DNA from 4 places in the Paenibacillus sp. OK076 genome. Region 1 is predicted to be linked to each of the others. Evidence: riboswitches for the same ligand, from Rfam matches in the RefSeq annotation. Region 1 holds a riboswitch; each other region holds the start of a gene.

Region 1 (7,385 bases):
TAATAAAACCACCCATAATGGCATCTGCCTGCCCGGAAGCCAGGGAAGGGATCAGGTCAAATCCTACATCGACCAGATTCATCTTGTCGGGATTACCGCCATCCTGGCTGATCATGGTACGCACCATTGCTTCATACAGGGGGATTGAGGAATAGCCGACCGTCAGCCCTTCAAGATCTTTTGGCGATTTCACTTTACCGTTGGCTTCGGTTAACAGATGCACGAGCGGATGCCGAACGACGGCTGCAATCGAACGTACAGGAATGTTTTCCCCACGCGCGAGCAAGATTTGCGGCTGATAGCTCAGCGCCAGATCGATTTTCCCGGCAGCAACAAGCTTGAGTGAGTCATTGGTATCGGCAGGCATCTGAATATCAACATCCAGACCTTGATCCGCGAAGTAACCTTTTTCCTGTGCAGCATAGATGAAGGAATGCACTGCATTCGGATACCAATCGAGCATGATGGACAGCTTGTCTTTGGATGCCGATGACCTCTCGGCCGCAGATGATTCTGTATCTTTTGCATTGGAAGTTGAATCTGTGGCAGGTGTGTTGATACCCGTATTTCCGCATCCGCTGATGGTAAGCAACAGGGTCATGAGCAGAGTGGGGAGCAGGGAGTAGATATGTTTTTTCTTCATAGCTTCAAATTCCTCATTTCCTTTTATCTGTTTATCATTCATAAGTTTTACATTCCTGAGATGGGATAACGCTGCGCTGTAATTTTTAGTCGATAGCAGGGGATTGGGCAAAGCACACTACGTCTGTTTTGGCAGGTCTGCCTCCGGAAATGATCCAGCTTTTCTTCTACCTGCATGACGTGGTGTACCGAATCTTCTCTCCATCCATGCAAGGAGTACAAACAGGGCGATACCGAGCAGGGATAACAGCACAATGGCGGCGAACATGGCGTCCGTGTTCATATTGCTCGACATTCTGCGGCTGAAGTAACCAAGGCCCTTGCTTCCACCGAGCCATTCCCCGATCGTTGCACCGACCACACAATAAACCACAGACATTTTCATTCCCGAAAAGAAGGAGGGAAGGGCAAGTGGAATCTGGAGTTTGCGGAAAATATCCCACTTGCTGGCCCCCATCGTCAGTAGCAGTTCACGCTGCTCCGGATCACCCTGGCGCAGGCCATCGTAGGTGCTCACCACAATTGGGAAAAATGCGATCAGGAATACCACCGCGACTTTACTCCACAGCGTGTAGCCAAACCACAGGATGAAGACGGGGGACAAGGCAATCAGCGGGATCGTCTGACTGATCACGATGAAGGGATATAACGCTTTTTCAATCGACCGATTCATATGCATACCCGTTGCAAGTGCAATTCCGGCACCAATGGACAAGCCAAAGCCAACGACAACCTCCATCAAGGTAGCGGGCAAATGTGTACCCAGCAGAAGGTGGCGATGCTCATACAGGGAACGGACAATCGCCGTCGGGGCTGGAATGATGAAGGAAGGCACCCATCCCATACGCACAATCCACTCCCAGAGAGCAAGCAGCAGGATCATGAGCAAAAGAAATAGACCATAACGGGCAAGCCAACCTCTTGCGCTATACTTCGTGCTATCTCTCAAGTTACCGTCTCGCATGCAATTGTTCCTCCAGTCGTCGTCTCATCTGAACGAGAGCGGGTTCGTAGATCATGTCCGAATGTCTTGGACGCGGCAAAGGTACCGTCAGATCCAGCAGCTGTTGGCTTTGGCCCACCGGAGTTAACAGAATAATCCGATCACTGAGCAGCAGGGCTTCTTCAATGTCATGCGTGATGAACAACACGGTTTTGCCCAAGCCTTCCCAGAACTCCAGCAGCCAGCGATGCATCTCACGTTTGGTCAGGGCATCGAGTGCGCCGAATGGTTCATCCAGCAGCATGAGCTGGCCACCTGTCAGCAACGTACGAAGCAGCGCGACACGCTGGCGCATGCCACCTGACAGCTCGTCCGGGTAAGCATGCGCGTGGCCAGATAAGCCAAATCGGTCGAGACCGGCCAGAATGTCCGCTCGAATTCGTACCTTATCCTGCCGACCTGGAGCAAGTTCAGCGGGGAGCATGCAATTCTCCATGACGGTTCGCCAGGGTAACAGGAGGTCCTTTTGCGGCATGTAGGCCACCTGCCCCAGTCGCTTTCCTTCCTGAACCCAAGGAATATTAATGGTTCCGTGGGTTGGCTCAAGCAGGCCTGCCAGCAGCTTGAAGAGGGTGCTTTTACCGGAGCCGCTGGAACCGATGAGCGAGACGAATTCGCCTTTGGCTACACGCATCGACACATTGGAGAGCACGGGGGAATCCCTTTTTCCCGGGAAGGCGTAGCTCATGTTATGAATGGTTATGTCGTTATCCATCTCGATCCGTTCCCCTTTATTATTCAAACTTCAAACTGCGTGATCTTTAATTACACCTTCTGATCTGCCCGAAGAATGCGAAAAAGACCCACCCATTTCCGGAGAAATGAGTGGGTCTGTAAGTTCAATTCACATTAAATTTCATCATCAACATGAAAAAATCCGCTTACTGAGAGGCCGCTCCACTTCCCTCCGCTGGTATGATCCAGATCAGGTTCAAAGGGTCCGAATCGTTCGATTCGTCTCAGCCGCAAGGCTCCCCTAGTGCAATGATTAAGATATGCAGTTGTGTGTTCAGCATATATCACATGCAAGCAGAATGTAAAGAGGGCGGCTTAAAAGAAGTGTGCGTAATGAGAGTTAGGAAAGTAACCTATTCTAATCGTTTGAATGTAACAGTGAATCAAGCTCACCGATCAGCCGGACAATCTGCTCAGGTGTGCCAATCGTAATCCGAAGCCAGGTAGGCATACCGAATTCGGCACCGCCGCGGACAGAGATACCTCTGTTCAACAATTCTTTGGTAATCGGGCCGCTATCCTGCAACAGATCCACCATGATGAAATTGGTTTCGGAAGGGATGTAGGGTAATTTCCACTGATCAAAGGATTGCATTAACGTTTCCCGTCCCTGACGATTGTATTGCAGGCAATGAGAAACAAATTCATGATCATCCAGGCTGGCCGAAGCAGCGGCTTGGGATGTGGCTGTCAGACTGATGGGCAGCTTGACCCGGTTAATGCCTTCAATGATGCTTTCATTCGCGATGCCATATCCAATACGCAGTCCGGCCAGTCCATATATTTTGGAGAAGGTCCGCAAAATAATCAGATTATTATACTGCTCCAGCAGCTTAACCGTATCAGGGTAATCTTCACTTTCCGCGAATTCATAATACGCTTCATCCAGGACAACCACGACATGGGAGGGAACATGTTCGAGTAAATCAAGCAGGGCATTTGCCGTGAAAATGGTTCCGGTCGGATTATTCGGATTGCACAGCCAGATGATTCGGGTAGAAGTATTAATCCGCTGCCGGAATTGCTCCAGATCCAGTGAATGGTTGACCAAAGGCACTTCATGAATGACCCCGCCTGCCAGCAGCGTAGCGCCCTTATACCAGTTAAAGGAGGGCACCGGAATGAGTGATTCCTCCCCGGGATTAAGATAAGCTTGGGCGGTAAGGGTGAGGAGCTCGAAAGATCCACTTCCAAATACCAGTTGGGAAGTACGAACCCCCAGACGTTCCGCAAGTTTGTCACGCAGCAGTTGGCTGGAACCGTCGGGGTATTGAGCCAAAAGATCGGAACTCAGCGATCTGACCGCTTCTGCTGCCAGCGGAGAGGAACCAAACGGATTCTCGTTTGCAGCGAGTCGATCCACACTTTCCAGTCCCAACTCCCGCCGGATCTGTTCCATGGATTTAGCAGGCGTATAAGCCGGAATTTGATTTAACAGGTCTTTAACAGGAGGAGAGGGAACGGGTGAAAGGGATTGCATAATCATGCCTTCTTTCCAGTGGAATTAGATCGAGAATGAGATCTGTTTCTGGGCAATCTGCTGTGGTGTCTCTTGTGGAGGAGTCAACAAGCGATTCAGAATCAGGTTTTCAAAATGAGCAAACCCGCTGTCCCGAACGCGTGGCCGCTCCAGCGTAATACGGGTATCCATCGTTATATGACCATCTTCGATTAGCAGCACCCTGTCTGCCAGCGCAACCGCCTCGCTGACATCATGCGTGACCAGAATGACGGTCAGATCTTCTTCTACCCACAAGCGTTCGATTAATTGCTGCATCTCAATTCGGGTTAATGCATCCAATGCACCCAGCGGTTCATCCAGCAGCAGTAGGCGCGGATGACTAGCGAGTGCCCGTGCCAAGGCGACACGTTGTTTTTGTCCGCCAGATAATACCCCCGGCCAGTCACCTTCACGCTCTCCGAGTCCCACATTGCGAAGCGACTGGCGTGCATCTTCCTTGTTCTTGTCGGGGATGCCCAGCCGTACATTGTCGAGCACAGATTTCCAAGGCAGCAGCCGGGCTTCCTGAAACAGAAACCGTGTCTCGGGTGCCGTACTGCCAAGCTTTCTGTTGCCCAGCGTAACGCTCCCGGAAGAGGGGGCCTCCAGCCCGGCGATCAGACGCAGCAACGTACTTTTGCCACAGCCGCTTCGTCCAACGATGGCTACAAATTCCCCTTGTCTTACATTGACGTTGATGTCGGACAGAATCGTCCGCTGATCATACGATTTCTGAACCCCATCTACTTGAAGAAAAGGACTGATCTGACTTGTGCTCATAGATGAATCACGCTCCTTTGGCTTTACTTGCGGGATAGGGCCGGGTTCCAGCGCAGCCAGCGCCGTTCCAGCCATTTGGCGATGGTATCGGACAGCTTGCCCAGCAGAGCATATAGCAGAATGCTTAAGACGATGACGTCCATCTGCATGAATTCCCGCGCGTTCATTGCCATGTATCCAATCCCCGCATCCGCCGCAACCGTCTCGGCTACGATGAGGGTCAGCCACATAATGCCAAGTGCATATCGAATGCCCACCAGAATGGAAGGCAGTGCACCGGGCAGGATAATGTCCTTATAAAGGGACCAACGGCTGAGTCCATATACTTTGCCCATTTCAATCAGACCGGGATCAACCGATCGAATACCGTGGAACGTATTCAGATATACCGGAAAGAATACACCCAGGGAAACGAGAAATAATTTGGCTTCTTCACCGATCCCGAACCACACAATAACGAGGGGGATCAAGGACAGATGCGGAATGTTGCGGATCATCTGCACCGAGGAGTCAGCGATCTTTTCCGCAAGGGAGGAGATGCCGTTCAGCACACCCAGAAGGAAACCGAGACCCCCACCAATGAGGAATCCTCCCAAAGCTCGCTTGGCGCTGATACTGATATTATTCAGTAGTTCACCGTTACGAAGCAGACGAATGAAGGCCTCCAGTACCTGAGCGGGACGGGGCAAAATATTGGCTGCAACAACTCCGGATGCAGTCAGCCATTGCCACAGAGCCAGAATGAGTAGTGGTACAACAAAAGGAATAAATCGGTTAAACCATGCCCGGTTAAAGGTGTTGGACCGCACGTTATGCCTACCTCCTTGCTTCGTTCATTATTGGCTACCTGGAGCTGGAAGTTGATCTTGAAGAGCATCACTCCAGAATGTGCTCACATCAACTGCCTGGTCAAAAATTCCTGCTTGTTGAAACGTATCTGCTACGTCCTGTTCGGACTTGATGGCTTCGTCAGAAATGGCAACAATCCGCGATGGCCGTTGTGCCTCTCCATCCGTGTAGGTTTTAAGGGCTTGCTCCACGGGCTGGTGGGTGTTGTCTGCTGTAATTTGAGCCCACGCATCCTTATTGGCACGAGCCCAATCATTGAATTTGTTGATTCGCTCCAGATAATCGGCAAGGGCCTTTTTCTGTTCCTCATTCGCAATAGCCTGATCGGAGGCGGCCACAAGGAAGCTGCCTGACAGGATATCTTTGGCGCTGGCGAGCGTTGTTGCTTCATTCTGATGTGCGGAGATGATGGCATTGCCGTAACTGGCGAGAGCATCCACTTTCCCGCTAATTAGGGCACTGAGTCCGTCCGCTGTTGTAAGTTCGACCGGACTGATGTCACTCCAGGTTAATCCGGCTTCCTCCAGCATTTTGAGCAGGAAATAGTGGGCCGTTGTATTTTTTACGAAAGCCACTTTCTTGCCTTTCAGGTCAGCAACCGATTTGATCGAAGAACCTTTGGGGACAACGACCTCTTGATTCAAGGTGCTGCCTTGTTGTACCGCAATAATTTTGAAGCTTCCACCATTGGCAGCCTGAGATGCAAAAATGGGCGGAATTTCACTGGTTACACCAAAGTCCAGTTGGTTTGCAGCCATCGCTTCAAGGATCAGGTTACCTCCCTGAAATACGTTATAAGTGACTTTATAGGGGGTGTCATCGAGTCCGGCGGCTTTCAGTCCCAATTCGAGATTGCCCCATCCGGTCTGACCAACCCGAATGGTAACGTCTTTATTCGAAGCAGCTGATGCCGCTGTCGGTGTTGTACCTGTACCCGCGGCCTGATTGTCAGTTCCGGCAGAGCAGCCGGAAATTAGCAACAACAGAACCGCGCTCAGAAATACAGTTAAGGCAAGAGTGTGCTGGCGGTTTGGACGGATCATAGGGAGGAAACCTCCTTGGTGTATGAGTTGTTCTCATTGGACTCAACGGACTCAGTGAATTTAGTGATAGATCCATTGGACTCAATAGAATCATTGGATTCGATAAATGCCTGGCCGATACGGTCTGCCTGAAGAATGGCTTCAGTTACCTGCGCTGTGCTAACTCCGAAGGAGAGATGTGCCGCACTGCCTTCCCGCAGCTGTAGTCCTGCTGCAATGCGTGCAGCAGCTTCCTGAGGCTGTTGTTGTATGCCAAGCTCAGCAAGAGTGATAGGCAGATTCAGCTTATGTAACAGCGTGGTCAGCTCATGAAGCTCATCCCCTGCTTTGCCTTCAAGAATCCACTGGGTGAAGAGTCCAAAGGCTACCTTTTCTCCATGTAGCGAAGCGTGTGTTTCGGGTAATTTGGTGAGGCTGTCATGCAGACCGTGAGCAATCGCGGCATGAAGTGATCCATCACTAATGCTGCCTACAAGGCCGGCGAGCACAATAATGGCATCGGCAACATCACGGAATTGGGGTGTACTGCCGGTTGTATCGGTAGATTCATAGACTTCGATGGCGTGCGCTTCAAGAATATCAAGTGCAAGCTTGGCAGTGCTGACACTGTTTCGAAGAGTGAGACTGGTGGCGTTGCCACTTAGATTAACGGCGAACTCATGCCATTTTACGAGTGTGTCACCGATCCCAGCGGCCAAATACCGTCTTGGTGCACTCGCCAGAATATGAGAATCAGCCAGAACGAGATTAGGCGAACGCCGCAGGGGACGATAGCCTGCAGATTGTCCCTGTTCATCATAGAGCACGGTTAAGGCGGACCAGGCGGCACAGG
Region 2 (7,385 bases), on a different contig from region 1:
GCGCGAATGACAATCGTATGTTCCTTCTCTTGCTCTTTCCAGAAACGGACTTCTTCGAGTACCCTCAGAGGCAGCAGATGCCCATATCCATACCAATTCATATGCGGTAAACCTCCATTCAAGTGAATTGAAATTCAGATCCAGCAGCAGAAATTAAATTTGATTCTCCCGTTCGTTCAATTTGGCAATGTACAAGCTGGAGCTGTCTTTAATTACGTCCCAAAAGTATATTCTCCAGGTACCTTGTCCTATGTGTACACAAAAAAAGAGCCCCATAGGGGCTCTTGAATTACCGGGTTTTCACGATTCTCCGGTATTGGTATTGTCCACATCATCGCTGCTCGTCTTGGTCACATGACTCAGGAATGTGGAGACACGGCGCAGATATTCCTTCGGATGCTCCCGGAAGATCAGCTCATGATGCGCACCGTCCACAATCCATTCATCGGAATTCGGATTGGTCTGGTTGCCGGCAAGCAGTTCCGCAATCGGGTAAGGAGCTTTCTCATCCTCGGTACCATGGATAAAGAAAATCGGGAAAGGATAATCTTCTTTTTTCACTTCTTGATACGGAATCTGCTGCAATCCAGTCCCGTTCAGAATCGGGAACAGCAGGTTCATAATTTCCAGCGTAGGCTGACGCGGAAGATCAATCTGATTATGGATGTTGTGATACAGCGTATCCGGCTCAAGCAGGAATGTGCTGTCCAGAATCATGGCATCCACATCTTTGGTAATAAGCCCAGTCTGCAGAGCTGTACCTGCACCCATGGAGAAACCCCATACGACAAGCTCCTGAGCTCCGCGCTGCTTCGCAAACTGGATTGCACCAAGCAGCTGCTGGGACTCGGCTTTGCCGCCTGTGGCGACAGCTTTGTTGACCTGTGAAGCGAAACCGTAATCGAACATTACCACATTGAAGCCGAGTTGGTGTGCATAATGGGCCAGGTCATACATCGGTACCCAGGTCTCTTCACGATTCGCACCATATCCATGGCTGAATATGATGGTTTTGTTTGCATTATCATCAGCCGGAATATACCAACCCTGCATCGTTCGACTGCCGTCTGCCGCAGGGAATGTGATGTCTTGATACTTCATGTTCTTGGCCTGCATGGGATTGGAGAATACAGGCGCTACAGTTGGATTGGATAATACCCAAGCAATATAACCGTGCAGTGCGATGAAACAAAAGAGCAGAAAAAATACAACGGAGAGCAACAACGCCACGACAATATGTTTGAACCGGATCAGCCTCGGTGATAACGAAGAAGGCAGATCTGACACTTTCGTTTGCAGCGGGGCTTCGCTCTGGGATGTCGGATACATGATTGCCCCTCCTTTAAAAATCAAATGAAGATAACAACGAGACGAACAGAGCGGATAAATGATTTTTCTGACTACATAGGAAGCAAAATCTTAATTTAATATATCTTTATCGTATGTTCCAATATAGTCAAAGTCAATTGATTGAGGCCATTTGTTACGCAATTGTTATATAGTTCTGAAGATATCTGGTTAACATTTCCTTAGGGTGCAAATAGCAGGGGATTTTAATTTATAAAAAGAAAATATTTACAATTATTCCTATTCCAAATGGCTCTTTTTGGTTTACAGATGAGACCGTTTCTCATATAATTTATGTAACCAAGTTTCATGTGATGAAACATGAGGAGGGCAACTTGCCATGGAAGACCGAAAGTTAACCGTCCGGGCTGTAGAACGGGCGCTGGATATATTATTGTGTTTTACAACCCGCAGTGATCTGGGACTCACGGAAATTGCCAGCCAGATCGGTCTGCACAAAAGTACAGTCCATCGTCTGATGGCTACTTTGGAGGACAAGGGGTTCGTGATCCGGGATGCAGCCACCGAGAAGTATCGGCTGGGCATACGCATCTGGGAGCTGTCTGCCCATATGTCTCGCAGCGATGATCCAGCCATTTTACTCCTTCCTGCGATGGAGCGGCTCAGAGATCGACTGGGCGAAACCGTGAGTTTATATCTGCGTGATGGCAGTGAGCGGATTCGAATTCAGGCCGTGCAGAGTGATCAGGCGATTCGCCGTGTAGCTCCGGTAGGCGTCAGACTTCCGTTATCCGTGGGAGCATCCAGCAAAGTGCTGATGGCTTTTGCCACCGAAGAGGACCGCGAAGATCTGATGAATGGACCGGAATGGCCCGTATTTATCGATCCCAAAGTATATTTGGCGCAAATGAAAGACATTCTGGAATACGGCTACGCCACAAGTTATGAGGAGCGTGAACCAGGAGCCGCCGCTGTATCTGTACCCATCATGGATCGGAAAGGCAACATCGCTGCTGCTCTGTCGGTATCCGGGCCTGTTAGTCGCCTTTCGCAGGAGACGTTGCATGAATACGCACCTGTGCTGAAGGAAGCTGCTACACAGATGGGACTGATGTTATCCTGATTTTATGTTCTGGAATTTAAAGGTTGTTTTTATGATCCGGTTGCGCTACTCTGTAATGGACGGCCCAACAGGGTCAGCATAATTGAATATGAATCTGCGGCTGAGATGCTGCAACTTGTTAACGTTACTGGGGGAGTCCGAATTGTCCGGACTGAGACGGAATCGCATGAGATTCCGGACCCTTTGCACCTGATCTGGATCATACCAGCGTAGGGAAGTAATCGGCGATACGACCACGAACACCATATAATGTGACCTATGGATGGACTCCGTTATGGAGCCTGAATGAGTTGCGTTATTGGTGATGGACATAAGCCGGTTCCCTTGGGAACCGGCTTTTTTTATACAGTAAACAGGCGGAAGCCGTTGTCAGAGCTGCTTTTGGATAAAGAGCTGGGAGCTATTGGCGAAGCGGTGATATGGATTTTTTTTCCTCGACTGTCTGTATTACTTGAACTGTATGTCCCTATTTTGTGTGGTATGATCGCTCTTCCTTTTTCTATGTTGTGGATGGTTTGGACTCGTGCGCAAGCATTTCAATCCAGGCAATCACCAATGAGGAGGAGACAAGAGCGATGAGTACAGAGAACAGAACGCTGGGACAAGACGAGCAGGATCAGGTGTTGGAAAAGAGTGCAGGTGCGGCCGGACGGGTTAAGCCCTTCCCGGGCAGCCGCAAAGTGTACATTCAGGGCTCACGACCGGACATTGCAGTACCGGAGCGTGAAATTGCCCTTCATGACACGAATACTCCCCAAGGAGTGGAGCATAACGAACCGCTGCGTGTCTACGATACGAGCGGGCCGATGACTGATCCCGGATTTCATGCCGATATCCGGGCAGGGCTGCCAGCGCTGCGCACCCGCTGGATTACGGAGCGTGAAGATGTTGAAGCCTACCAGGGACGAACGGTAAAACCGGAGGATAACGGATTGAAACCCGGAGGGAAGCGAACTGGAGCCGAGAAGTATCCAGGCTTGCGTGGTAAACCGTTACGGGGACAGGCAGGGCGCTGCGTGACCCAGATGCATTATGCACGGCAGGGAATGATCACACCGGAGATGGAGTACGCTGCCATCCGTGAGGGTGTGGAGCCGGAATTTGTGCGGCAGGAGCTGGCGAGTGGCAGGGCCATCCTGCCGGCGAACATCAATCACCCGGAGAGTGAGCCGATGCTGATCGGGCGTCATTTTCATGTGAAGATCAATGCTAACATCGGGAACTCTGCGGTATCCTCCTCCATCGAGGAAGAGGTAGAAAAGATGACTTGGGCCGTACGCTGGGGATCGGATACGGTGATGGATCTTTCCACAGGCAAGGACATTCATACAACCCGTGAATGGATCATCCGCAATTCACCTGTACCCATTGGAACAGTTCCGCTCTATCAGGCGCTGGAGAAGGTCAATGGAGAAGCCGAAGCACTGACCTGGGAGTTGTATCGTGACACGCTCATAGAGCAGGCAGAGCAGGGTGTGGACTACTTTACGATCCATGCAGGCGTGCTGCTGAGATATATTCCGATGACCGCCAAACGCATGACGGGCATTGTGTCACGGGGCGGGTCCATCATGGCAGCATGGTGTCTTGCGCATCATGAGGAAAATTTTTTGTATACCCATTTTGAAGACATCTGCGAGATTATGAAAAGGTATGACGTGGCCTTCTCTCTCGGAGACGGACTGCGCCCAGGAAGCATCTACGATGCCAATGATGAAGCCCAGATGGCGGAACTGGCGACGCTTGGTGAACTAACACAAATCGCCTGGAAGCATGATGTGCAGGTGATGATTGAAGGTCCGGGACATGTGCCGATGCACAAGATCAAGGAGAATGTCGATCTGCAAATGGAGATTTGCAAGGAGGCGCCGTTCTATACGCTGGGACCGCTGACGACCGATATTGCACCAGGATATGACCATATTACCTCGGCCATTGGGGCAGCGATGATCGGCTGGTTCGGTACGTCGATGCTCTGTTATGTTACGCCAAAAGAACATCTGGGCCTGCCTAATAAGGATGATGTGCGGGAAGGGGTTATCGCCTACAAGATCGCTGCGCATGCCGCTGATCTGGCGAAAGGTCACCCGCGTGCCCAGCGGCGGGACGATGCGCTGTCCAAAGCACGCTTTGAGTTCCGCTGGAGGGATCAGTTCAACCTGTCGCTGGACCCTGAGCGTGCGCTGTCCTACCACGATGAGACGTTGCCGGCCGAAGGGGCAAAAGAAGCCCATTTCTGCTCCATGTGCGGGCCGAAGTTCTGCAGCATGCGCATTACGCAGGATATTCGTGCTTTTGCCGCAGACAAAGGTTTGTCCGAGAATGAGGCCGTGGCAGCGGGTATGCAGGAAAAGGCTGAGGAATACCGGACACGCTCCTAAGCGCCGTTACAGCGCAATCTGGGCGGCCTGACATGGTGAAAAGCCGTTCCTCTCCGTGATTGATGAGAAGAGCGGCCTCTTACTTGGTATGTGGTGCGCACGCTTAACTTCGAAGGACAAGGATAACGACACAACATATTTTATCAGTTATAGGTTGATTGTCTCCCAGATGTTTAATAAAATGAATATAAGTGAAAAACAAATAAGAGTAGCCAGGCCAATGGCTACTCCTGCACAACATTTGCGGTAGGTATTCCTCCAAGTGCAGCATAGTTCAGACGAAGTGACCCGTCAGGCCGTCAACCTGTGGCGGGTCACTTCTTTTTACGGTCGATGTATGTCAGGAGCGCAATAATTAGCATTGCGAACACGATTACGTCGTTGAAAGAGAAGTTCATAGGATCACCTCCCACCGGAGGCAACCTATTTCCCACCACAAATTGGCTGTGCAAAATAATTATACCATTCGAAAGTCTCTCATTCGAGAGTCTTTTTATTTTGCTTCATGAGTTCAACACTTAACTTTGGCCAAGCTCAACTTCTTCTCCAAATACGACGCAAGTGATGCCAGCGGGCTATAGATCGCCATGCCTTTATCTGCTGTAACCCGTGCTGCTGCAGGAGCCATGGACAGTTGAGCGGCTACTAGCGTGCTATCCGGATACTGCTCAGCAAGATGCTGTAAACCGCCGCTAACTGCTGCAAGATAACCTTCCTTATCGCCTCGCATAATTAACTCGAATGTGCCCGGGATCAATACTGCTTCAGTCTTTACGGTCACGGCCTCGTGTCGCTGCTCATCTTCATCATCTTGCTGCAAAGCCTGATTCACCCGCGCCATCGTTCCTTCAATCGTTGCGGGGTTGGTAAACGCAAGGATGTACTCGCCAGAATTTTGCTGCATTTCCTGAAGTAATGGATCATCAATTCCTATCACGGGCACGGGAACATGTTGTGCCTCTTGCTCGAGTACGGCTGCAAACAGGGTACAAGTGACGAGGATGGCATCTGCATGGCATTGGGCGATCCATTGCAGCGTCTGTGATACTTTCTCATGCGTAACTGCCTCGGTAAAATCAGCATCATGTTTGAGGCGATCCAGACCCGGATCGACATAATGTACAAATTCAACCTCATAAGGAGCGAGTGCTTCTTCAATCAGTGCAATATTGGAATAGTGAGCGTGAAAACAGCCAATGGTCATCATCATACTTGCCCCCTGAAATGGATTCTATCTCATATAAGTTCCGCAGATATTTAACCCATTATAGGGATGTGACAATAGACTGTACATATTTAAAATACGGAGGTAACAACATTTATCGTGAAAACGCGAATAGCCGTTCATCCACAACTTCGCAGAGGAACGGTGCAAACCACGTAAGCGATTCTCAATTCGCTCGTCATTTCATTTATCGCATAGAAGGGGCAGCGTTCTTTTTAGCCATTTTTTGTTGCAAAATTTCATGAAAGGATAGACCTTGAGTGTTCTCATTCTCCTTTTTGGGAGCAGTGGTCGCCGTGTTGCGCGGATATTGATGGTGGTACGGGATCATTTGCTGAATAGGCATGCGGATCATCTTGGTTCCTCCTTTAATGCATTTTCAAATATGCATATGTGATTATGAATAGGTTATGTATTCCGACGGATTATCGTCTCTAATACGCAAATAGGTATATGTGACTTGTTAGACGAAACAGGCAACTTAAGGTGTAATTCCAATTGGATTGTAGTGATTTTACCCCGTATTCAGGAGATGTAAACGTTTTTAAGTAAATTCAGGAGGAAAGGACCGCATATGTGAGGATTCGTATGGGAGGATAGAAGCGGTTGTTAAGTGAATAGACCCAGTTTTGAGAATGCCAATTGTGTCGAAATTAAGACATATTGTCTGGTTGTATAGGTACGACGCAAGCTAGCTAACTTGGTACCATGGTCGGTTGTCGGGTGCATATTAGGGCAATTTTCAACGAAAAGACAAAGCGGAAACGCCAAAAAGCCGTCAGGAAAACCTGACAGCCTAACAGCATTTTTCATAAATCGGTGTGCGGTATTCCATTGCTTAAATATAGATCGAAACGGTGCAATTGGAATTAGGAAATGACCTTAATCACTATTTTCTTATTATCCTTGGCGAACGGCAATATACAGGTCCACTTGTACGTTCTCAGGATCGAGGCTGCGCTCATCATACAATTCGAAATCTCCGGTAAATGTGCGTTCTCCCTGATTGTTCCAGGACCACACTGCACCCCAGGCCTCGCCTACGACCTCGCCCATCGGGCCCTTTCTGGAGGTGAACACCGCATATGTTGCAGGTGGCAGCTCAACGGAACTCACTCCCTCAGGCAACGCTTCATCCGAACCCACCTCATGCCCCACCAGTATGGTGTATTCTCCATTTATGCCATCCGTATAATCAGCGTAACAGCCATAGCGGGGGGCTTCAGGGGTTGGCTGATAATCTGAGGCGAAGTAGCTGTTCCAGAGTCCCTGAATACAGCCTTTTCCGCTCATTTCAATGGCATTGGTTGTTCTGGCGGACACACCGGCAAGGCGCTTTCCTGGCAGT
Region 3 (7,385 bases), on a different contig from region 1:
CAGCAGCTACCCGCTCGTTGTGTTCGGGTGTCATCTTGTCATCACTTCCTAACCTTTATAGGGTGCATATATTTCAAAGTTATCGCTTTTGTGGTCGCCAGCGTACGAGCAGCTTCTCCAGTAGCGCAATGAGCAGGAAGAGCAGCAGGCTCAGTGCTACAATAATCATGATTGCCACGAAAAGACGATCCGTCCGATAGGCTGATTTTTGCAGCATCATATAATAACCGATCCCCTTATCTGCACCGATCCATTCGGCGATAATCGCACCCATGACGCTGTACGTAGCGGCGATTTTAATCCCCGAGAATACCGAGGGCAATGCATGTGGAAGTTCGAGCTTCCAGAAGATTTGGCCGCGTTTTGCACCAGCCATGCGCATATAGTTCATCATCGCTGCATCGGTGCGGGTCAACCCGTCCATAGCAGCTACAGCCACCGGGAAGAAGCAGACCAGGATGATAGTAATCAATTTGGGCAGCAGCCCAAATCCGAACCAGATTAACAGGAGCGGCGCGAGCGCGATGGTCGGAATATTTTGACTAAGGATAAGTAATGGATAGAGTGCAGATTTCAAAAATGGAATCAAATGCAGCACCATCGCAATCAGTAATCCCACGAGCGTACCTGCTGCGAACCCAATCAATGTCAGCTGGATTGTTGCCCATGCATGCATGCCAAGTCGATCTGCTTGGGACGCTGCTTCATGGGCGATGTCCGAAGGCGCAGGCAGCATCCATTTCTCAATATGGAACAGGGAGACAGCTCCCTGCCATATCGCTATAAAGAGAATAACCGCCACAAAGGGCGGCCATACGCTTTTCCAATAGGCATGCATTAGCGATATTTCTCCGTCAGGGTGTCCATGCTGAAGCCGCTTGGGCTATGGGCGATCTTGATCTGTGAGATGATGCTTGGACTGCCGGCTTCCACGAGAACTTCGTGCATTTTGCGGACAACCTCCAGCAGTTCCTCCAGTTCACCCTCCATCGTGGTATCCAGTGCATTAACCTGATATTTCAAGCCGGACTGCTGAATCACTTCAATGGCACGATCAACATAAGGATAGGAATTTTCGCCATTTGGCGTTTTAGGAATGACTTGAATGCTAAGTAGTGTGCTTGCCATGAAAGATCACTTTTCCTTTCGAGTTAAATTGCATGAGTTAAACCAGCTTTACACTTGACCACTCCGATTGCAGTACCCTCTTCCGATCGCTGTTATCCCCGAATTTTTTTGATTTCATTTTCCGCAAGGGGAAAATCCGGGGATAAAGGCGACCACTTCGTTTCTTCAGATGGGTTCTGCACTCTTCGTTCTGGTGTAAAAAAAAGTTAAACTTAAAAAATTTTTATTGGGGTAAGAACTCGTTTGTATACGCTTTGGATACATCTACCTGCTCATCGAGCAGTTTTTTGCTAAACATCCAATCTGTATAGTTCTGCCATACTTCCTGCTTCTGCTCACCCCAGCGCGGTGCGTCATCCTGATATTTCGGACTCAGCCACTTCTGGCTTGCGAGTACGAGGTCCTTATCCAGATCCGGTACGGCCTTGATCAGAATGTTCGCAGCGTCTTCGGGATGATCAATCGCATATTGATATCCTTCGGAAGTGGCTTTCAGGAATGCTTTGACCAGCTCGGGATCGTTCTGAATCGTCTTTTCATTGGTAACGAGTACAGGAGTGTAGTAGTCCAGTGCCTCGGAATAATCCTTCACATATAACATGTCGATCGGTTCGCCGCGCAGTTCGGCTTCAATACCCGTCCACGCGTAGAAAATCCAGGCAAAGTCGATATCACGTTTCACAGCGGTGAAAAAGTCGGCGTCACCCATGTTAATGTTTTTCACTTTGGATACATCGGCGCCTTCACCTTCCATAATGGATTGCATCACGGCTTCTTCGACTGGGGAACCCCAGCCGCCATAGGTTTTGCCTTCAAAATCTTTGGGAGACTTGATGTTTCGATCCACCGGAGCGGCAAATCCGGACGTGTTATGCTGAATAACCGCAGCGATGGACACGAGTGGTACGCCTTGTGTGCGGGCCTGAGTCACGCTCTCCTGATAACTTACGCCAAAAGGCACTTCATTTGATGCAACCATCGTATCTGCGCCACCGGCACCTGGTTGTACAATCTCTACGTTCAAGCCTTCGGCCTTGTAAAAACCTTGATCTACGGCCGCATACAGGCCGGTATGATTCGTATTTGGTGTCCAGTCCAGCACTACTTTAATGTCCTTGAGGGCTGCGTTGTCACCTTCATTGCTGTTTTCGGTATTGCTGCTGCCAGTTTCTCCTGAAGGTGCAGCTTCTTTGCCGCCACATGCGGCCACAGCCACTAGTAGTACGCATAAGAGCATTAGGCCCATCATTTTACGCCATCTCATCTTCATTTCTCTCCTTCATGTTGTCCGGCCAGTGGCACGGGGTACTCCTTGGCTTCATATCCAAGCATCTTGCATAAATCGACAGATTTATACCAGCTATGATCCGGATGACGTCATTTTTTTTAGCTCTCTGGCTATATAAAAGAACATTAAAAAAGCGCCCCGTTAATCCGGGACGCGTGCAGGCGTTAGAGATGTGGCACTCAGCAAAGAGGCTGGGCCAATTCGATATACTCCGATTCCTACGCTGGCATGATCCAGATCAGGTCTAAGGGTCAGTATCTTGGTGGGATACACTCTCAGTCGGCCTATTCCGACTCCCCTGGGAAACTATGAAGTTACGGGCATTACTATGTGTAATTATAGGCCAGAGGCCTATGCATGTCCAGTCAGGAACTGGATGGGGACACGTATGAAGTTATCAAACAGGCCGTTATACATATGTATAACGGCCTGTTAAGATGTGTGATTTTCAACAATTATCGTGGCGAATCATATAAGGAAATCTGACTGAGTGCAAAAGCATCGGATTTCGGGTCATAGCCTACCTGTTTCTGAGTGGCTTCCAGATTCAACCGTTTAAACCTATTATTCGATATCCCATGCAGTATGGTGAAGGGCTCCAGCTCTGTAGCTGTAATTGCTTTGAACATCAAATTACACAAGTCAGCCGGACTAATATACGCGCTCATATCCCTTGCCTCCAGCACGGGTCCATCCGGTTGAAAATCATCATATGCACCGATACGTATTGCAACACTTTGTAAACCTTCGGTATACGCAAAATAGGAAGCAAGCGATTCTCCAAAACATTTGCTAACCCCGTACAAATTCCGTGGGCGTGTCGGCATGTCTGGATAGACCTGAGCATCAATGGGATACCCCTCGATCGTCTGTGCACTGCTTGCCAGAATGACTCTTTGCACACCTTGGTCCTTGGCTGCACGGAATACATTAAATGTACCTTTGATATTGATGTCCAACAACGATTCATAGAATCCGGCATGCGGGGAAGGATCTCCCGCCAGATGTACAACCACATCCATGCCTTCGCAAGCGTGCTGACAGGCTTCGGGATCTGTCACATCCAGTGTCATGATCTCATGGTCTGTCCCTTGATACGTATGCAGTCTGTCGATATTCAAATCTGTTAGTCGCAGGTGAAATGCTTCTGACAAGTGTTGGGACACGTCACGTCCAATTTTTCCGGCTGCACCGGTAATTAAAATGTTCATAAAAATCAGCTCCAATTTTTAGCGCTGGAAGAACTCAATCCATTCCTTTTCAGGTCCATAGATGAAGAAATAACGGTAACCGTTAGGCAGTGTAATCATCTCTCCATCAATAAACTCGGCCTCGGTTTCTTTAATGCGGTTATACTCGGCCTCAAGGTCATCGACATGGATGGCAAAGTGGTGCACCGTACCTTCGGAAGGCAGCTTGTCGCTGTATCCCTGAATCAACTCAATCTCGGTCTCATCGCTTCCGTTGAAGCCGAGAAAGGCGAGCTGAATGACACCGTTGGTATGGGTTACCCGGTCTTTCAATTCAAGACCAACAATCTCCGTGTAGAAACGCAGCGTGGTCTCCAGATCGCGAACGGCAATGCCGACGTGGTCAATGCGCTTTTGAAAACTCATAATCAAAAATCCTCCTTTAAATATGCAGTGGATCTTTTCTACCATTTTAAGGGATATCATAGGGCTGTACTACGGGGTTGTCAAATCCGATTTTTAATTTGGGAAAATTATAATTGTTCACAGAATGTTCACTTATGAGGAAGGCTTCATCATCTCTATAATTACGAAGGTAAACAGAGAGGATGAGAGATTTGCCAACGACGAAGAAAGAACAGATTGTTTTTGGAATGATGATGTGCACAGGAATGGTCATCGTCATGATGACTTTCAATTTATGGCACAATGGGTTATTGAGCAAGATGTCCGCGCTAGATATACTGCTTCAATTCATATTGTGTTTTATTATTGCGTTTCTGGTGGAGTTCTTCATTGTTGGACCTGTAGCGAGAAAAATTGCATTTTCCTTACCTTTTGACAAATCCAATAAAATTTTGGGCGTGCTCGCTATGTCATTTTTCATGGTCATTGGGATGGTTCTGATCATGTCCTTGTACGGAATGATTTCCGCTTATCTTGCGAATCAGTTAAATGGAGCCTCCGTACTAAGTACGTATCTTCATACGATTGCTCGTAATTTCAGTCTGGCGCTTCCTTACCAAATTATTATTCTGGGACCACTCGTTCGATATGTATTCGGTAAATTCATTAAGGATAAGGGGAGTGTAGTCCCTTCAACCTAAATAACGTTAGTTCCGATTTAGAGCACCTGAAAGTATTTCCTGGGCAATCTTGTGCAAATAAATAGATCGTATGATCACCTTCAATGAAAGGTGATCTGAGGCAAAGGTAGGACACTTTCTACCATGATTACAGCGCTAACGAATCGAGAACATCTTATTAGGCCGGTTTTTAAGGAATGAAAAATCTAACGAATCTCAGCGGCGTTATTATGCTAAGAAACTGCAACGAGACCTTGATTTGGAGCTAATTATCTAGAATAACGTCTCTAGGATTCGTTAGATTTCAAACATGCAGAAATGGAGATGAATAGCGTGTACCAGGTTCGTTAGAACAGAATAACGCTACAACAAAATGTCCACCGCCAATTCATGGCGGTGGACATCTCAATCTCTATAATAGGTATTCTATTTCTGATTCTAATTCTCAGGTCTGCCTCGACACATAACTGTTAAGTCACTGTATCGACCACATGTTTGTTCTGCCATTGATACGCAATCACGCTGATCATCAGCAGACCAACTGCTAAAATGGCAAGCATCCATGCGGACTGGTTAACCTCCAGATGGTCCAGACTCCAGCCTGTAACCAAAGGCAGAATGGCACCACCAACCCCACCTGACGCAATCAGGATGCTGGGCGTTGATTCTTCTGTTCCAGGCAGCATTTTGCTGGCGAAGACGAGGGCAATGGAGAATACACCAGATAATGCGAGCCCGAGCAACAGAATGATCAGAAATGCCGACCAGATCTGGTTGGTAAAAGGAAAGATCATCAGCAGCACAACTGCTGCAAGGCAACTGTACAGAACGTAGACGCGATATTGGAATTTCTCCGCAATATATCCGGCAAACAGTCGTCCAACGGACATGGCGATCCAGAAGCAGGTAACACTAAGTGCAGCACCTGCTTCCTTCATGTTCATTTTCTCAATCAGAATGGCTGGCATGAAGTTGGCAAGGCTCATTTCAGTGCCGACATAGAGAAAGAAAAATAAAACAAATAAAGACAGAAGAGCCAAATTACGGCCGTGATAGGTTGAGCGAGTTGGTTTAATGTCTTCAGGATTCGATCCTTGAGGCAATTCAGCAGCTTGAGTGTGTACAGAAGTCTGGTCTGAGCTGCGTCGACTCAGCTCGTTGTCCAGCTCACCGAATGAACTTTTGGCCCAGAAGATAAAAGTCATCGCTGCACAGACGGCAACCACGAGGAACGACATGCGCCAGTACCCGGCAGAAATCAGACCGCTGGCAATGAGCGGCATGACCATGGCGCCGATACCAAATAACACTTCAAGTCGGCTCATGGCAACCGCCGTGTTATCTTTAATTGCTGCAATGATAATTGTACCGATGACAGCTTCTATCATACCGAATCCGAATCCGGCTGCAGGTGCAATGACGAACATCCAGCCCCAAGGAGGCAGCAGCATATAGGATAACTCTGCAATGCAGAGCAACGCTGCGGCAATTAATAGACCGCCTCGTTTCCCGAAGCGTTTATTCAACCACGGAGATAACAATACACCACCCAGGAACCCGGCAAATTGGGCAAATATCAGTGTGCCTCCCTGACTATAATCCTTGCCATAATGTTCAAGAGCAACGGGTAGGATGGAGCCGAGAACCACATGGGCAAGTCCGATGAGGAAATAGGACAAGCATCCAATCCAAAGCAATTTTTTCATGAAGAAAAACTCCTTCTAGATATTATGTTATGTAGTAAGTCTGCCATTCAGGAGTATTTCCTAAAAACAAACAATCTCTATCATAACAGGACATGTAAGGGTATGCACGGATAACTTGCAATGGAGGCTAAAGTTCGTATATACTGAAAAACAACAATTACAGATCGGACCATGCCGTTGAAGAGCATCCAACTCGGAGGCGTTTTCGCCAGGGGAGCGAACCATTCCCCAAGTTAACCGGAACCGCCCGTTATCGCGGACCAAGAGGCTGAACCAGAATATTCTGGTTCAGCAAGTTGGGTGGCACCGCGAGCAGAGCGCTCCTCGTCCCAAGGGATGAGGGCGCTCTTTGTATTTTTACAGCCAAAGGAGACGGTGACCATGTTGGAAATGAAGTGGATTCGGGAACATGCAGAAGAGGTGCAAGCTGCGGCAGTTGGCAAGAGAATGAATATCAGTATTCGCGAATTGTTGGAACGGGACGAAGAGCGCAGAGCTCTTTTACTGGAAACGGAAGAAGGGCGTAGAGTACGTAATTCGTTATCTGCGGATATCGGCAGACTGATGCAAGCTGGTGAGCGTGAGCAAGCCGAGGGTTTAAGAGGACAGGTGAAACAGCTGAATGATCAGTTGGCGCATGTTGAAGCCAAGCTTGCCGTTGTGCAGGAGGAAGTGACAAGGCTGCAATGGTTGGTACCCAATGTTGTATCGCCGGATACGCCATTGGGCGTATCGGATGAGGACAATGTGGAGGTGAGACGTGTGGGTGAGCTGCCGGTATTCGATTATGAGGCCAAGGATCACGTGGAACTCGGTGAACGGCATGATCTAATCGACATCCCACGTGGGGTGAAAATCGGCGGAACACGAAGCTATGTGCTCAAAGGAGCAGGGCTGCTCCTGCACCGGGCTGTACAGCAACTTGCGCTTGATCTGCTGCTGAAGCATGGATTTACGCCAATGGAAGTTCCTCTGATGGTGAGGGAGA
Region 4 (7,385 bases), 3.3 Mb from region 1:
CAGCAGTATGATGAAACCCGCTATCGGACAGGACGCAAACACTCCAGAATGGATCAGTTCCTATACAAGCAGACGTTCATTCGAAAGGTGGCGATGTTGTTTGCGCCCAAACCTGGCAGTACCAATTACAGTCAAACCGTAAGACTGATGCGGGAAAGCAGCTCGGAACTGAAATATGAATGGCTGGCTATACGAAGGCTGATGTTATTTGCAAGTTGTTTTGTGCTGACCATTGGCTGTGTCTTGGTGCTGCATCAGGTTGAACGAAATCATATCTTATATGATCCCGTGAGAGATGACCGGATGTTTGGAGCGATGGGAGAGGAGGAGTTAAAGCAGGCTACAGAAAAGACAAGCTTGGATAAAGCTGTACTCGAGCGCATCGAAATGAAGCGGGGTGCAACTTTTGATGAGATTTCGAAAGCATTGCAGTCCGTAAATCCCGTGCAACTGGATCATGACACACAGACTGAAACTATTGCACGCATTCTGCAGAAGCTGGAAGGCTATAACAAGCAATACCTCCACTGGTGGGAATTAATTATTGCAATGTTGGTAGGTATAACGGGTTATCACATGCCGATCTGGCTAATGATGTTCCAGCGCAAGATGAGAAGTATGGACATGAGGCATGAAATCTATCAGTTTCAGACGGTTATCTCGATCTTGCGAGAGATGGACCGTATGTCTGTAGAGGAGATATTGGAATGGCTCAATCGCTTTGCTGTTATTTTCAAAAGGCCGCTGCAAAAATGTCTGCTGCACTTTGAACATGGGCCTGAGCATGCACTTGAACAGTTGAAAGAAGAAGCAGGTCTGCCTGAATTTCAGCGTCTGGTTGATAAGCTGCAACTTGCACTTGGGAAAATTTCGATTCGAGAAGCATTTGATGATCTGGAAAGCATGATGGCCTTTTATTTTGAACAAAGGAAGCAGGAATACACCAAGATGATTGATGTTAAAGCATCATGGGGAAGAATGATCGGGTTTACACCGATGTATGCCCTGATCTTCCTCTATCTGGTCATTCCGCTGGTAGGTATGAGTTTCCTGCAAATGAACATTTATTATGAACAGATTCAGAAACTGTAACGACCGTTACGTCACAGTCTGAAATAAATTAAAAACGATACAGGAGGATTTATCATGAACAATGCATCAAGCGCTTTAAAGGTGGCAGCAGGCATCTTTCTGACCATCGCCCTTATTACAATTGTAGTTCTGTTGTTTATTTCGGCTCAGGAGGCGACCAAAACAGCGCAAAACAATTTTGCCGATATCCAGACCGAATTGTCCCAAGCTGCATTTACGGTATATGACGGAACTACCATTAGTGGGTCACAAGTCACAAACGCGCTGCGTAAATATGCGGACAAAGACCAGTTCGGGATTCAAGTGATTACAGGTAAAAATAAAGGAGGACAATGGTACGGTAATCAGTTGAACATCTCCCAGGATCTCAATAATGCAGATTATGGTTCTGTTATTAAACCTGACGAGAAAGTGGGTGTTATCAACCAGACCATGAGTGAAAAAGACAATCAATATGTCAATCCAAGTGGTAAATTCAAAGCAATTATCGTAAAAGACAAATCCAATGTGGTAAGAGGGCTTATTTTCCAGCAATCCTGACAGGAGTTGGTTTAACATGTCCCAGAATACACAGCAGCTCATGTTGTTCTGTACGGCGGTTGTCCTATTTGTGACAGCCTGCCTGTACGGGCAGCAGAATGTTCGAATTCTATCAGACGCTTTGAATCACTTGGTACAGACGACAGCAGACATGGAAGGACGGTTGAATACCACGCTGCATATAAGCGAGCCAATCCGTTATAGTGGTGCGGAAGTGTTACACACTGTGAGGCAAATGACAGGGACAACAGTCAGCGTGCAGGTGGACGGGATTGCATATGTCATTGATCCCCTTGTAAACAGAAAAGAAACTATTCCTGTCCAGCTTGCTGCATCGTATACACCCAAGTTCATAAGAAGTGAGGCTGGCGAACTGCTGAAGATTGCATTTTGGAAGGAGGCCAGTACACCTTGATTAATGCTGCATCCAAGCTGCTTGCTGTTTTGCTGGCAGTGATTTTGCTTTATGTTTACCCGGCAGCAGAAACTGCTGATCGACAGGATGACATGGCACGTATGACCGTAGTTCAGACGGTTACCCGTTTTGTTGATGCGGTCAGAACAAAGGGATACATTTCCCCTGCCATGTATGCAGAGTTCGAAGAACAGATGGCTCGAACGGGGAACGTCTATGAGATTTCTATGGAGCACTTGCACAAAAAATATGTTCCTCATTACTCAGATCCAATGGATCAGAGCACATTCTCTGGTACCTATGAAACTGTACAAGATGGCTACTATGCAGCCCAAATTAAAGCAAAGCTGTTTCCTTCGTCCGGTGTGCAGGCTTTAGACGATCCTGGGCGCAGATATACACTGGCAATGGGGGATTTCTTCACAGTAACCATCAAAAATACCAATCGCACACCTGCCATGCTGATTCGTGAGTGGTTGAACGGGTCTGCACAGGCTGCGGCGGTGTTTACCACATATGGAGGTATGGTGCTTAATGAAGATTACTGATCTCTCCATTGTATTTGTACTTATCTTTTCACCTATATTCTGGGTTATCTCTCACAATACAAACAGTGTTCAAGAGGCTCAATATTTAAGCGATCGGTATAAGATGGCACTTCAGAGTGCCGTACTGGATGCAGGGGCTGTGATGCATCAAAATGAGAAGCAAAACGATGAAGCAGGATATGATTCGACCAAATTTGTAAAAGCGGACAAAGAGCTCGCCTTAGCTACGTTTACCCAAACAATGGCGCTAAATATGGGGATTTTAAATGATCCTGCTGCTATACGGGCCATGTTCAATTACATTCCAGCATTAGTCGTGCTGGATTATGATGGTTATTATATTTTCGCGATCGAAACAGAAATGACCGGAAAACTTGAAGAGTCATTCCGGCAAGTTTGGAGTCCCAAAAAGCCCTATACATATTCTGATTCAAATGGTAACAGTATTAATTTCACACTCGATGGGTATGTGTATGCCTATGACGCAGGTTTGGGCAAGTGGGTGGAGGGTTTCCAGAAAGAATTGGCCTCCAGCACGCAAATCCCCCTGCTTCAGAATGCCGAGACGTTTGAGCAGGTCAGACGAAGCCGGATCGTGACAAGTGTGCAGGAAGATTTGGCAGATGTTATTAACCGTCATAATGAGTTTGCAAGAAGGAATGGTGTTTCCTATACCTTTACCATGCCTTTGATTTCTCAGGAAGACTGGTACAATTCAATTAATGACACGGGGCTTATGGCGTTTATTCAGGGAATTCCTGTAGGTAATCAAAAGTTTAACAACTATGCCATTGGTGGTGGCAGACTGGTGAAGAAAACGGCGATTGTTGGCGGAGTTGATCCGGTAAGTGCGATTAAATACTATTACCCATCCACATGTAACAATGGTTACAGAGCTGAAGAAGTGTTTACAAATGCCAAACAAGCGGCAGCGCAAGGGTATTTTGAGTATAGCTGTTCAAATAATTAAAGGCAGTTTATATGAAATATAAAAGCGAGGTTGCATGAGATGTTTGCATTACTTTCAGAAAAGGCGACACCTGTGCTAAAATAGGGTTTCGGAACGATAGTAATGTCCAATAGATAGGAGCAACCTCATCTTATGAGTTTATTGTCAGTAGAGAACGTGAGTCATAATTTTGGAGACCGCACGTTATTTAAAAATGTATCTTTTCGTTTACTTGCCGGAGAGCGTGTAGGCCTTGTTGGTGCTAATGGTGTGGGAAAGTCCACACTGATGAACATCCTTACCGGGAAATTGTTAAAGGACGAAGGGAAGGTCGAATGGACCCCCAAAGTTCGTTATGGATATCTGGATCAGCATACCAAGCTCACACCTGGAAAAACGATTCGTGATGTGCTTAAGGATGCGTTTCAGCCCTTGCTTGAGTTGGAAAAAGAAATGATGTCCATTACCGATCAGATGGCAGACGCCGATCCGGACAAACTCGAATTGTTGCTGGAAGAAATGGGTGACATTCAGGAGCAATTGGAGCAAGGTGACTTTTATCTGATTGATGTGAAAGTGGAAGAGATGGCAAATGGACTGGGCTTGTCCGCCATCGGTCTGGATCGTGACGTTGCCGCGCTTAGTGGTGGTCAACGTACGAAGGTATTGCTTGCCAAGCTTTTACTGGAAAAACCAACTGCTCTTTTGCTGGATGAGCCAACGAACTATCTTGATGTGGAACACATTGAATGGCTGACGCGTTACCTTAAGGATTACCCGTATGCGTTTATTCTGATTTCGCATGATACGGAGTTTATGAATGAGGTCGTTAACGTTATTTATCATCTGGAATTTGCCAAGTTGACGCGTTATGCAGCGAACTATAACAAATTCCTTGAAATGGCCGACATGAATAAGGCGCAGCATATTGATGCTTATGAGAAACAGCAGGAGTATATCAAGAAGCAGGAAGATTTCATCCAGCGGAACAAAGCCCGTGCTTCTACTTCCGGTCGTGCCAAGAGCCGTGAGAAGCAGCTCGGCAAGATCGAACGGATCGATCGTCCAGACGAAGCGGCCAAACCCACATTTAAATTCAAGGATGCCCGGGCGAGTAGTAAAACCGTCTTTGAGGGCATTGATTTTGAAATTGGATATTCGTATGCATTATTGCCCAAAATGACGATGACGATTGAGCGTGGCGAGAAAATTGCCATTGTTGGCTGTAACGGTGTAGGTAAATCCACACTGCTCAAGACCATCTTGGGAAAAATCCCACCAATCAGCGGTAAGACTTTCTTGGGTGACTATTTGGAGACAGCCTATTTCGAACAGGAAGTACGTGCAGGAAACATTACCCCGATTGAAGATGTGTGGAATGAATTTTCTCATCTGACACAGAATGAAGTCCGGGGGCATCTCGCACGTTGTGGATTGAAAAATGAGCATATCACCCGTCCGCTTAACGCGCTTAGTGGTGGTGAACAAGCCAAAGTTCGTTTGTGTAAACTTCTGATGCGTGAAAGTAACTGGATTTTGTTCGATGAGCCTACAAACCATTTGGATGTAACGGCCAAAGCAGAGCTGAAACGTGCCTTGCAAGAATTCAAGGGTACCGTGCTGCTCGTATCCCATGAACCTGATTTTTATGAAGATTGGGTTACCAAAACGTGGGATGTTGAAGCTTGGTCCGAGAAACAATAACGTAATAAATGGAAATGTACGGTGACAAAAAAAAGTGTCTATGGTAACATAGGCTACAGCTTCATATGAACACTAGGGGGGCCGCACGATGCGGCTGAGATGGAAGAATGCGATTCCGGACCCTTTGTACCTGATCTGGATCATACCAGCGTAGGGAAGTGGCGCGTTTCAGCTAATGACAAAGGGCGTTATCGATAACTTTGCGATATGGCCTGCAAGATGATTCATGCGGTTTCTAAGTATACAGCGTTGCGACTATGTTGGTTTCTGTAGTTGTTATGCATTATGTATATATAGAGTAATCCCATGCGACAGTCATTCAGTTGATCCATGAATTCTAAATTCGTGGCCACTCCCCTACGGGAGTGGCTTTTTTGTTGTTTTATATCCGCTTAAATCATACAAGAGGAGGGTGAACAGGACGGAAATCTTCCACGAACAGTTAACAACACGATTATTCGAACTGCATGTGGTTTCACCAGGTACAGGAGACTTGGACTCTTTTCTGAATATTGCTAAGGATATATGGCGGTGGGTCGATTATATCCACATACGGGAAAAAAAGCTGCCCCTTGAGCAACAGATGTATTGGGCGCAAAGTCTCAGAACACGAGGTGTCCCATTTAACCGAATCATTCTGAATGGCTCCACTCAGCTTGATCATCATGCGTTGCTTGGTGGTGTGCATTGGGGTCAAGCAGTTATTCGGAAATACGATAAGGATGTGTTGAGGAGAAACAATCGGCTTCGCGTAGGAGTATCGGTTCATTCTCTGGAAGAAGCAAAAGTTGCAGAAGAACGTGGAGCGGATTATCTCTTTTACGGGCATGTATATGCCTCACCCAGTAAACCAAATTTCGAGCCCAGGGGACTTGCTTCGTTAGCAGAGGTATGCGCTAAAGTTTCAATTCCGGTCATCGCGATTGGTGGGATTGCAACGGAGAATATTGCTGCCATTCGAACTGCTGGTGCCCGTGGAGCCGCTGTGATTTCGTCGATTTGGACGAATGATCAGCCGGAACTGGCTGCCGCTGCATTGCGACTGGCGATTACGGATTCAGAGAAATACGCCGAACCAAGGAGATGATGCCATGAGAAAGGAAGCAAGAAGCCGAAGCGGGAATCGTTCAGGGTATCATCCAGGCACAGTATCGAGGAGTAAAGTTGGAGCAGAATTTCGAGGCAAGCTTCATGCAGAAACCATTATTGTAGGCGGAGGCGTTATCGGTTGTGCTATCGCATGTGAACTCGCTACCCGAGGTTATGACGTTCTTCTGGTTGAGCGTGCTCGGATCGCTGGTGGAACTTCCTGTGCAGCCGCAGGCATGCTTGCCGCTGACAGTGAGGAATTTACTCATGCTGTGATGGCAAAGCTTGCCCGGCAGAGCAGAGCTTTGCTTCATGAGCAGAAGGAACGAATCAGTGCGCTTAGCGGCGTTGAAATGGGGCTGCAACAGCAAGGTTTTATTACTCCTTTTCGCTCATACAGTGAGGTCAGCAGTTACAAGAATAATCGATCGTCTACCTTATCTACAGAACATATTTGGTGGGATCGTGTCGCTGTCCAACAGGAAGCTTCATGGTTAAACAGGGATACGTATGGAGCATTTTACAGACCTTCCGAGAGCGAGGTTCTTCCTGTCAACTTAACGCAGGCTTATGTCAGATCGGCTCAAGCAATGGGTGCAAGGGTGATGGAAGGTGTACAGGATGTCCGTTTGCATACGGATGTGAATGGAGTGCAAGGGATCAAGACTTCAATAGGAACGATGACATCGAGAAATGTCATTATTGCTACAGGGTTACATGGTGAAGAATTGATGAGACATGTGGGTCTGAAATCGCCTGTTTTACCAGTAAAGGGAGAGATTGCAGCCGTACAGTTTTCACCTCACCATGCCGGGTACAGGCCAGACAAAACGGTGTATGCAGAGGATATATATATTGTTCCCAAAGCTAATGGAGAAGTATGGATCGGTGCAACAAGCCTTCCTGGAAGAACAGATATGAACGTTTCGGTGCAAGGCATTCAGAAGCTGCTTGCAGCTGCAACAAACTGGGTACCTGGCATAAAGGAAGCCCATTTTATCCGAGCGTGGGCGGGTGTCCGTCCTTCGACTCCGGATGGATTGCCTTA

The links. Region 1 has a riboswitch for thiamine pyrophosphate ahead of BMY78_RS00055 (ABC transporter ATP-binding protein). Riboswitches for the same ligand answer to the same signal wherever they lie in the genome.
Region 2: it holds a riboswitch for thiamine pyrophosphate, as region 1 does, so the genes downstream of both, thiC (phosphomethylpyrimidine synthase ThiC) here and BMY78_RS00055 (ABC transporter ATP-binding protein) in region 1, are expected to answer to the same signal.
Region 3: it holds a riboswitch for thiamine pyrophosphate, as region 1 does, so the genes downstream of both, BMY78_RS25375 (ABC transporter substrate-binding protein) here and BMY78_RS00055 (ABC transporter ATP-binding protein) in region 1, are expected to answer to the same signal.
Region 4: it holds a riboswitch for thiamine pyrophosphate, as region 1 does, so the genes downstream of both, BMY78_RS14580 (thiamine phosphate synthase) here and BMY78_RS00055 (ABC transporter ATP-binding protein) in region 1, are expected to answer to the same signal.

What each region holds. Positions count from the first base shown of each region.
Region 1 covers NZ_FOCH01000001.1:6,268-13,652, forward strand. The annotation lists gene BMY78_RS00045 (ABC transporter substrate-binding protein) at 1-643, opposite strand, end outside; gene BMY78_RS00050 (ABC transporter permease) at 761-1,606, opposite strand; gene BMY78_RS00055 (ABC transporter ATP-binding protein) at 1,593-2,360, opposite strand; TPP riboswitch at 2,531-2,633, opposite strand; gene hisC (histidinol-phosphate transaminase) at 2,739-3,860, opposite strand; gene BMY78_RS00065 (ATP-binding cassette domain-containing protein) at 3,885-4,661, opposite strand; gene BMY78_RS00070 (ABC transporter permease subunit) at 4,685-5,470, opposite strand; gene BMY78_RS00075 (ABC transporter substrate-binding protein) at 5,498-6,553, opposite strand; gene BMY78_RS00080 (iron-containing alcohol dehydrogenase family protein) at 6,550-7,385, opposite strand, start outside.
Region 2 covers NZ_FOCH01000004.1:368,157-375,541, forward strand. The annotation lists gene BMY78_RS26450 (Fe-Mn family superoxide dismutase) at 1-101, opposite strand, end outside; gene BMY78_RS26455 (alpha/beta hydrolase) at 301-1,329, opposite strand; gene BMY78_RS26460 (IclR family transcriptional regulator) at 1,688-2,431, shown strand; TPP riboswitch at 2,551-2,664, shown strand; gene thiC (phosphomethylpyrimidine synthase ThiC) at 3,007-4,812, shown strand; gene BMY78_RS26475 (aspartate/glutamate racemase family protein) at 5,324-6,022, opposite strand; gene BMY78_RS32990 (hypothetical protein) at 6,225-6,392, opposite strand; gene BMY78_RS26480 (zinc ribbon domain-containing protein) at 6,938-7,385, opposite strand, start outside.
Region 3 covers NZ_FOCH01000004.1:119,925-127,309, forward strand. The annotation lists gene BMY78_RS25360 (ABC transporter ATP-binding protein) at 1-34, opposite strand, end outside; gene BMY78_RS25365 (ABC transporter permease) at 80-838, opposite strand; gene BMY78_RS25370 (thiamine-binding protein) at 838-1,128, opposite strand; gene BMY78_RS25375 (ABC transporter substrate-binding protein) at 1,352-2,392, opposite strand; TPP riboswitch at 2,614-2,726, opposite strand; gene BMY78_RS25380 (NAD-dependent epimerase/dehydratase family protein) at 2,872-3,627, opposite strand; gene BMY78_RS25385 (VOC family protein) at 3,646-4,032, opposite strand; gene BMY78_RS25390 (DUF2798 domain-containing protein) at 4,224-4,712, shown strand; gene BMY78_RS25395 (MFS transporter) at 5,162-6,397, opposite strand; gene serS (serine--tRNA ligase) at 6,779-7,385, shown strand, end outside.
Region 4 covers NZ_FOCH01000001.1:3,314,072-3,321,456, reverse strand. The annotation lists gene BMY78_RS14610 (hypothetical protein) at 1-1,092, shown strand, start outside; gene BMY78_RS14605 (ABC transporter permease) at 1,147-1,632, shown strand; gene BMY78_RS14600 (hypothetical protein) at 1,649-2,047, shown strand; gene BMY78_RS14595 (hypothetical protein) at 2,044-2,595, shown strand; gene BMY78_RS14590 (hypothetical protein) at 2,582-3,565, shown strand; gene BMY78_RS14585 (ABC-F family ATP-binding cassette domain-containing protein) at 3,698-5,248, shown strand; TPP riboswitch at 5,313-5,422, shown strand; gene BMY78_RS14580 (thiamine phosphate synthase) at 5,661-6,335, shown strand; gene thiO (glycine oxidase ThiO) at 6,340-7,385, shown strand, end outside.